2 regions of the Neorhizobium descurainiae genome follow, and region 1 is predicted to be linked to the other one. Evidence: predicted binding sites of a transcription regulator. Region 1 holds the regulator's gene; the other holds the start of a gene.
The links. The regulator LexA, encoded in region 1, represses DNA repair genes until DNA is damaged. The targets are predictions, from matches to a motif close to TGTTCNNNNTGTGTTCNG.

Region 1 (4,632 bases):
AGCCTTGGCGACGGCATCGAAGGCCAGCAGCTTTTCGAGCAGCCGCGGCATGTCTTTCAGATGCACCATGTTCGGGCCGTCGGAGGGCGCATTGTCCGGGTCTTGATGCGTCTCGATGAAGACGCCCGCGACACCGACGGCGACGGCCGCCCGCGCCAGGGTCTCGACGAATTCCCGCTGCCCGCCGGACGAACCGCCCTGCCCGCCCGGCTGCTGCACCGAATGGGTGGCGTCAAAGATGACAGGCGCGCCCAGCGCCGCCATGATCGGCAGCGAGCGCATGTCGGAGACCAGCGTATTGTAGCCGAAGGAGGCGCCGCGCTCGCACAGGAGCACGTTCGGATTGCCGCTCTGGGTGAATTTGGCCAGCACGTTCTTCATGTCCCACGGCGCCAGGAACTGCCCCTTCTTGACGTTGATGACGCGGCCGGTCCTGGCTGCGGCGACCAGCAGATCCGTCTGGCGGGAGAGGAAGGCCGGAATCTGCAGGATGTCGACGGTCTTCGCGACGACCGCGCATTGTTCTTCCGTATGGATGTCGGTCAGCACCGGAAAGCCGAATTCCTTCTTCAGATCGGCGAAAATCTCCATGGCGCTTTCGAGCCCGATGCCGCGCTTGCCGGAAATCGAGGTGCGGTTCGCCTTGTCGAAGGAGGACTTGTAGACGAGACCGATGCCGAGCTTGCCGCAGAGCTCCCTCAGGGCACCGGCCATCATGAAGGCATGGTCGCGGCTTTCCATCTGGCAGGGGCCGGCGATCAGCGAAAGGCGCGCATCCTGCGCAAACAGCACCTTGCCCTCCCCTTCGCCGACCAAGACACGCGGATTGGCGGACACTTCCATGAGACTATTCCTCGAAACCGAACATGACGCCCTGGCCGGGCGCCGCCTGCACCAGGACACGGCCTTCCCGGCGGACGAATGCGACGTCATTAGCAGCAAGGGTGATCTCTGTCACGGCAAGATCGGCCGTCTTGAAGAGGATCGCCCGGCCCCGGAGCCCCCCGGCATCCGGCACCGGCGCGAGCGCGAATTCCGCCTCAAGGTCCCGGTCTTGCGCAATGCGGATGCGGGCATTGGCGGCGGCAAGCCTGATGACGGACGGTTCGATCTCCGCTTCCGTCATCAGCACCTGCTCCATCAGCGGCGTGAATTCGGAAGGCACCGGGGCTGAAAGAACGATCTCGCTCAAACCGGTGACCGCGTTGGCGTGGCGTTCCAGCTCGCCGCGATCGGCCGGCAGCGGGTTGATGCGCTGGGCGGAGAAGAGGAAGAAATCCGGCGTGCGATCGTCGCCCGCAAAGGCCAGCCGGAAGCTTGCCTCGGTTTGCGAACCGTCCGGCATCCTCACGCCGCGGGAGAATTCCAGCATATCGCCTGCCGAAACGCCCCTGAGCTTGAAGCGCTGGTGATCGGCGGCGGCATCGACGGTGGCAACCGCGAGCGCGGAAAAGCCCTGCCTCACCCTTGCCTTGCGGAAAGCAAGATCGCGCGCGGTGAAGACATTACCGCGCTTGGCCGCCGCAGACGCGTGACGGCGGTTGGCGATCGCCAGCGGCTCGAGATAGGCGCCGTCCGAGAGGAACACGCAGGCATTGGCCGTGCCGAACGGATGAAACGCATCGGCTGCCACAGTAAAACCAAGCTCGGAAAACCGCGAGCGCGCAAGCGCCAGCTGCGCCACCGGCAGGACGAGATGGTCGATCGATCTTGCATTCACGCGATGGCCCCCAGAATGCGGTACAGCAAAAACTACATTGGCAGCGGACCGGCTCCGCGCAAGTGGCGAGAAAAGAGATATGTGGCGTTCTTCCATGAAGAAAAAATCACCATACTTCACCAAAATTTAGGGACTTGCGGAACACATATGGAACATATAGTGTCCGTTCTGGATTTGTTTCCGACTCTCAGGGTGCCAACACATGCTCACGCGCAAACAGCAGGAATTGCTTCTGTTCATTCACGAACGCATGAAGGAATCCGGCGTGCCGCCTTCCTTCGACGAGATGAAGGATGCGCTCGACCTCGCATCGAAGTCCGGCATCCACCGGCTGATCACGGCACTCGAGGAACGCGGCTTCATCCGCCGCCTGCCGAACCGGGCGCGGGCGCTGGAAGTCATCAAGCTGCCGGAAGCCTATCAGCCGAGCCTGCAGCCACGCCGCGGCTTTTCGCCGAGCGTCATCGAAGGCAGTCTCGGCAAGACGCAGCCTGTCGCCGCCGTCCCTGCAAAGCCGGCTGCGAACGACGACGTCTCCAGCGCCACCACGGTTCCCGTCATGGGCCGCATCGCGGCGGGCGTGCCGCTCTCGGCCATCCAGAACAACACGCATGACATCGCCGTGCCGGCCGAGATGCTCGGTTCCGGCGAACACTACGCGCTGGAGGTCAAGGGCGACTCGATGATCGAGGCCGGCATTCTCGACGGCGACACGGTGATCATCCGCAACAGCAATACGGCCAATCCCGGCGATATCGTCGTGGCGCTGGTGGACGACGAGGAAGCGACGCTGAAGCGCTTCCGCCGCCGCGGCGCCTCGATCGCGCTCGAAGCCGCGAACCCGGCTTACGAGACCCGCATCTTCGGCCCCGACCGGGTGAAGATCCAGGGCAAGCTCGTCGGCCTCATCCGCCGCTATCACTGATCAGCGGCCGGAGCGCTTCCGGCAGCGCCGAGTTGAATGTCTGGCTCCGCCAGTCGTAATGGCGGTGTCGGGTCCAGGGACGGTCCCGGCCGGCCATGGCGGCATGGATCCGCCAATGGCGGATCTCCCTGGCGCCGTTGAGAAATACTTCGAGGGCGCCGGTCCTGCGCAGCGTATCGCCGTTGATCATCAGCGCGCCGGAACGGCAGCGGTCGAAGCGGGCGCGTGGCGCGATGACGAGATCGGCCGCATCGCAGGCCGCGCCGGCATAGCGACCGTCCTCTACGGACGCGACGATGACGCCTGCGGCGGTCCTTGTGGCGCACCAGATGCGGGGCGTGCAGATGAAATGGCCGGCAGGCGCCTCCCTGATGCGGGCTCGGGCGGTTTCGATTTCCTCTGCGGTCAGGTCACGCCGTTCGGCCGCCCCGGCATCCGGGGATTTCGTCCCGGAAGATTCGGCATCGGGCGACCTGTCCCTCGGCGGTGACATTTCCGGCTTTACGGGATCGCCAATGAGAAGCGCGCGCTTCCATTGGCCGTAGATGAAATCCGGCGGGCGGCTGCGGTTCGCCGCAACATTTTCTCCGTTCACCAGCGCAACCATCGTGCCGTCCTCGGAAACCAGCAGATCCGGGAGGGGTTTCGAGCGCTCCTGCCAGGAGAGCAGCAGGGCCGCGGCGAGGAACGGAATACCGACGAGCCGGAGCCTGGTTCTGAGCAGCGTCAACAGAAGAAAACCCGCGGTCGCCACCGCGAGGAACCCGGGATGCTGGCGGCCGATGCCGACGTCGCCGCCCCAGGCCGCCACGTGCTTGGCGATCGCGATCACCGCCTCCAGACCGAGCCCCATGAGCTTCAGGAAAGGCGCGTCCAGCCCGAAGGGCATCAGCAGCATGCCGATCAGCCCCATCGGCATGACCACGAAGGAGATGACCGGCATGGCGGCGAGATTGGCGGCCAGCCCGTAGGTCGCGATGCGATGAAAGTGCTCGACGGAAAAGATCGCCGTAGAGATGCCGCCGATCAGCGATGTCACGAAGATGCCGGCGGCGAAATTCCAGGAGGCCAGAACCGGCGTCACCGCAGGGTGACGGAACGGCAGCGGCTCCGGATCGCGCTTTTCCGCCCGATGTTTCCAGAGCGCGTAGCCGGCAACCAGGGCTGCGGTCGCGGCAAAGGACATCTGGAAGCTCGGGCCCAATATTTCCGAGGGCGAGATGGCGATGATGACGAGGGCGGAGAGCGCCACGTTGCGCAGGCTGATCGACGGCCGGTCGAAGAAGACCGCGACGAGCATCACCGCCATCATGATATAGGCCCGTTCCGCCGAGACCCCGAAGCCGGAAATCAGGTAATAGGCGGTCGCCATGAGAAGCGCGCCGAAAGCGGCGATCTTCTTGACTGGATAGGCCTGCGCGAAACCGGTGAAGAATGAAAGCGCGGTGCGGACGCCGACGAAAAAGATGCCGGCGGCGAGCGCCATGTTGAGCCCCGAGATCGCGACGATATGGGCAAGCCCCGAAAGGCGCAGCGCCTCGGTCGTTTCCTCGGAGATCGCCCGCCGCTCGTCCGTCACGATCGCGGCGGCGAAGGCGCCGGCGTCACCCGGCACCGCCTCGCGGATACGGGTCGCGATCGCGCTGCGCAGATCGAAAAGCCGGCTTTCGACTTCCGCAAACCAGGCGCGCGGGGGCGCCGGGCCCGCCTCTCTTTTCGGCGCGCCGTAGAAGAACCCGACGGCACCTATACCGTCGAAATAGGAGGAGAAGGCGAAATCGTTGAGCCCGGGCAGCGCCGGGCCCGACGGCGGCGAGATGCGTACCCGGCCGCCGATCGTCTCGCCGGTTTCGGCCGGCTCGTGGCGAGCCCTCGCAAGCAGCGACACCCGTTCCGGCGGACGCTTGACCTCGGGATCGGCCGTCCGTTCGACACGGACCACGTAGCGCCAGCGCCCATCCGCATCGACCTCGCGTCTTTCGACCAC
Region 2 (4,632 bases), on a different contig from region 1:
AGCAAGCGCCGCGCCCGCCGCCGCACCGGGCGCCGCAAGCCTGACCGTCGTCGCCCAGAGCGCATTGCCCGGCGAGCGGCCGAGGCTCGCCGCCGCCTGTTCGAGCTCCACCGGCACCTGCGCGATGCTGGCGCGCAGGCTGACCAGAGCCCGCGGCAGGAACATGACGACATAGGCGAGCACGATGGTCGCCACCGTCTGATAAAGCGGCAGCATGACCCGCACGGTGACGGTGACGAGCGCCAGCGCCACGACCACGCCCGGCATGGAGCTTGCGAGATAATAGCATCCTTCGAGGAAGCGGCTGGCCCTGGTCGGCCGGCGCACGGAGAGCCAGGCAATCGGCACGGCGGCGGCGGTCGTCGCGATCCCGCCGATCAGGCAGATGACGAGCGTCTGCCAGAGCGCCAGCCCGATCTCGCCCATCCGCCAGATGCCCGAGCCTCCGGCGATCAGCCAGCGGCTAAGGGTGAGCGCCGGAATGCCGAGCGAAAAGGCGGCCACGACGAGCGGCAGCAGCAGGCAGGGATATTTCCAGCGTCCGAGCTTCGTGATCTTCGGCCGCCGCGCGACGCCGGGGCCGAGCCGCGCATAACGGCGGCGGCCGCGCAAACCCGCCTCCAGGCCCAGGAGCACGAAGCAGCAGAGCACGAGCACCAGTGCCAGCATATGGGCGGCGACGCCGTTATAGGTCGACTGGAACTGGTCGAGGATCGCCGTCGTGAACGTGTCGAAGCGGATCATCGCATAGAGCCCGTATTCGGCGAGCAGATGCAGGCCGATCAGCAGCGCTCCGCCGCAAAGCGCCAGGCGTAACTGCGGCAGCACGACGCGCCGGAAGACCGCGAAAGGCGCGAGCCCGAGCGATGCCGCCTGGTCCTCCAGAGCCGGATCGAGCAGCCGGAAGGCGGCGGAGACGGGAAGATAGAGGAAGGGGAAATAGGCGACGACGGAGATCACCACGCCGCCGGAAAGCCCGTGAAGGCCCGGCCACATGCCGACCCAGGCATAGGAATGCACGAAGGCCGGCACGGCGAGCGGCGCCACCGCAAGCCAGGACCAGAGCCGCGCCCCCGGCAGGTCGCTGCGCTCCGTCAGCCAGGCCAGCGAAACCGCAAGCACCGCGCAGATCGGAATGGTGAAAAGAACGAGCAGGACGGTGTTGACCATCAGGCCGCCGACCCGCTGGCGGAAGATCAGTTGAGATGCCGTCTCCCAGCCCGTCGCCACGGTCGCCCAGAGCACGAAGCCGAGCGGCAGCAGCGCCACCAGAGCCACCGTCACCGCAATGATCAGCGTCCAGGACGATGCCGCCGGCAGACGCCGCGGCACGACTGGAACGCTGGTTTCGGCGATGGAACTCATGGAAGACCCGAGAAGCATGAGACATCGCAGGTACGCCCTGCGATGTCTCCGCGCAACATGTTTTGAACCCTCTTAAAGCAGGCCGGCCGCGGTCATCATGTCGGTGACCTTGGCATTGTTGAGCGTCGAGGCTTCGACCTTCGGCGCCTGCAGGTCGGCGAGCGGCACCAGCGCCTTGTTGGAAGCCTCGCCCTTGCCGACGGCATATTCATAGGACGTGCCGTCTCGCAGCACGGCCTGACCGCCCTTGCCGGTCACCCATTTCAGGAAAGCCTGGGCCTGTTCCTTGTGCTTGGAGGAGGCAAGGATGCCGCCGCCCGAGATGGAGACGAAAGCGCCCGGATCCTCGTTCTTGAAATAATGCAGCGAGACATTGTTGCTGTTTTCACCGGTCTTCGCCTGATCGCCGAAATAGTAGTAGTGGTAGATCAGCGCGCCTTCCGTCTGGCCGGCATTGACGGCCTTCATGGCGGTCGAGTTGCCGCGGTAAGCGGTGAAGTTTTCCTTCATGCCCTTCAGCCATTCCGCCGTCGCCTCTTCCCCCTTGAGCTGCAGCAGCGCGCCGACGATCGCCTGAAAATCGGCGCCCGACGGAGACGCGGCCCAGCGGCCCTTCCATTCGGGCTTGGCCAGGTCGAGCATGGATTTCGGCAGCGTGTCCCCGGAAAGCTTCGTCTTGTCATAGGCGAACACAGTCGAACGGGCCGCGATGCCGATCCAGTGCCCGTTCGCGGGCCGGAACTGTTCCGGAACCTGGTCGAGCGTCGCCTGGTCGACCGGCTCGAAGAGACCCTTGCCGTCGACCAGCGCCATGGCGGGCGAATTTTCGGTGAGGAAGACGTCGGCTGGCGAATCGGCGCCTTCCTGGACGATCTGGTTGGCGAATTCGAGGTCGGAGCCGTTGCGCACCGTCACGACGATGCCCGTCTCTTCCGTGAAGGCATCGACCCATTCCCTGGCCAGTCCCTCGTGCTGGGCATTGTAGATCGTGATGCTGTCGGCGACCTGCGCCGAAGCCGGCGTCGAAAGGGCGAGAACGGAAAAGGCGAGCGCGGCAATGCCGGCCGGCAGAACGGATGAAGTTTTCAAGATCGCCTCCAGGACAAGATTGACGAAGCGTCATTACGAAATGGGGAGAATAGCGGTCAAGTTAAGGCAGGGCCGAAGACGTACCCAAATGCGTGAATGCAGGCGATGGGATGCGAATCAGCTATTGCTCGTTCGAACGCATCGGGAACAGACCTTCGGAAACAGGAATGGCAGCAGTCGCCTATCTGGAAAAATTGAACGACGCACAGCGGCGCGCGGTGGAGCACGGTTCGGATGTGCCGAAGGGCGGTCCGGCCGGTCCGCTGCTGGTGATAGCCGGTGCCGGCTCGGGCAAGACCAACACGCTCGCCCACCGCGTCGCGCATCTGATCGTCTCCGGCGCCGATCCGCGCCGCATCCTGCTCATGACCTTTTCAAGACGCGCGGCTTCCGAAATGGGCCGCCGCGTCGAGCGCATCTGCGCACAGGTGCTCGGCAAAAATGCAGGCATCATGACCGACGCGCTTGCCTGGGCCAGCACCTTCCACGGCATCGGCGCGCGGCTCTTGCGCATGCATGCCGCTGAAATCGGCCTCGACCCGGATTTCACCATTCACGACCGGGAGGATTCCGCCGACCTGATGAACCTCGTGCGCCACGAGCTCGGCTTCTCCAAGACGGAAAGCCGCTTTCCCACCAAGGGCACCTGTCTCGCGATCTATTCCCGCGCGGTGAATTCGGAAACGCCGCTCGATGAAGTGCTGAAGTCGCATTTCCCCTGGTGCTCCGCCTGGGAAAGAGAGCTTCGCGAACTCTTCGCATCCTACGTGGAAGCCAAGCAGGCGCAGAACGTCCTCGATTACGACGACCTGCTCCTCTACTGGGCGCAGATGATGAGCGAGCCGTCGATCGCGGGGGATGTCGGCGGGCGCTTCGATCACGTTCTCGTCGACGAATACCAGGACACCAACCGCCTGCAGTCGTCCATCCTGATGGCGATGAAGCCGGGCGGCCGAGGTCTGACGGTGGTCGGCGACGACGCCCAGTCGATCTATTCCTTCCGCGCCGCGACGATCCGCAACATCCTCGATTTTCCCGGCTCCTTCGATCCGCCGGCCGATATCGTCACGCTCGACCGCAACTACCGCTCGACCAGCACGATTCTCGCCGCCGCCAACGGCGTCATCGAGCTTGCCCGCGAGCGTTTCACCAAGAACCTCTGGACCGAGCGCCAGTCGGAAGAGCGCCCCCGCCTCGTCGCCGTCCGCGACGAAAACGAGCAGGCGAATTACATCGTCGAAAAGATCCTGGAGAACCGCGAGACGGGCATGACGCTGAAGCAACAGGCCGTGCTCTTCCGCTCCTCGCATCATTCCGGCCCGCTGGAGGTGGAGCTTACCCGCCGCAACATCCCCTTCGTGAAATATGGCGGCCTGAAGTTTCTGGACAGCGCCCATGTGAAAGACATGCTGGCGGCGCTGCGCTTTGCGCAGAACCCGCGAGACCGCGTCGCCGGCTTCAGGCTGATGCAGCTCATCCCCGGCATCGGCCCCCAGACGGCCGGAAAGATCCTCGATGCCATCGCTTCCGATCCCGAGCCTCTGGCGGCGCTTCAGGAAATCCCCGCTCCGCCGCGAACCGGTGCCGACTGGCCAGCCTTCGTCGACATGCTCGGTGCGATCCGCAGGGATGAAGGCTGGCCGTCGGAGATCGGCCTTGCCCGTGAATGGTACGAGCCGCATCTCGCCCGCATCCATGAGGACGCCGAAACGCGGAAGGCCGATCTCCTGCAGCTCGAGCAGATCGCCGCGGGCTATACGTCCCGTGAACGCTTCCTCACCGAACTGACGCTCGATCCGCCGGATGCGACAAGCGCCGAATCCGGCACGCCGCTGCTCGACGAGGATTACCTGATCCTTTCGACCATCCATTCGGCCAAGGGCCAGGAATGGCGCTCGGTCTTCCTGCTGAACTGCGTCGACGGCTGCATCCCCTCGGACCTCGGCGTCGGCTCGACCGCCGAGATCGAGGAAGAACGCCGGTTGCTCTATGTCGCGATGACCCGCGCCAAGGATTACCTCCATCTCGTCACCCCGCAGCGCTTCTTCGTGCACGGGCAGGCTTCGCAGGGCGACCGCCACGTCTATGCCGCCCGCACGCGCTTCATTCCCGCGACGCTCCTGCAGTTCTTCGAGACGACCGCGTGGCCGGTCCTCGCCCCCGTGTCGGACGCCGAAC

Region 2: the regulator LexA is predicted to act here: its motif matches at 2,587-2,604, upstream of ACMGE0_RS02765 (ATP-dependent helicase).

Annotation. Positions count from the first base shown of each region.
Region 1 covers NZ_JBLFFK010000005.1:270,857-275,488, reverse strand. The annotation lists gene kdsA (3-deoxy-8-phosphooctulonate synthase) at 1-843, opposite strand, end outside; gene ACMGE0_RS12445 (VOC family protein) at 848-1,720, opposite strand; gene lexA (transcriptional repressor LexA) at 1,923-2,645, shown strand; gene ACMGE0_RS12435 (ComEC/Rec2 family competence protein) at 2,626-4,632, opposite strand, start outside.
Region 2 covers NZ_JBLFFK010000001.1:596,369-601,000, reverse strand. The annotation lists gene ACMGE0_RS02775 (ABC transporter permease) at 1-1,383, opposite strand, end outside; gene ACMGE0_RS02770 (iron ABC transporter substrate-binding protein) at 1,438-2,454, opposite strand; gene ACMGE0_RS02765 (ATP-dependent helicase) at 2,622-4,632, shown strand, end outside.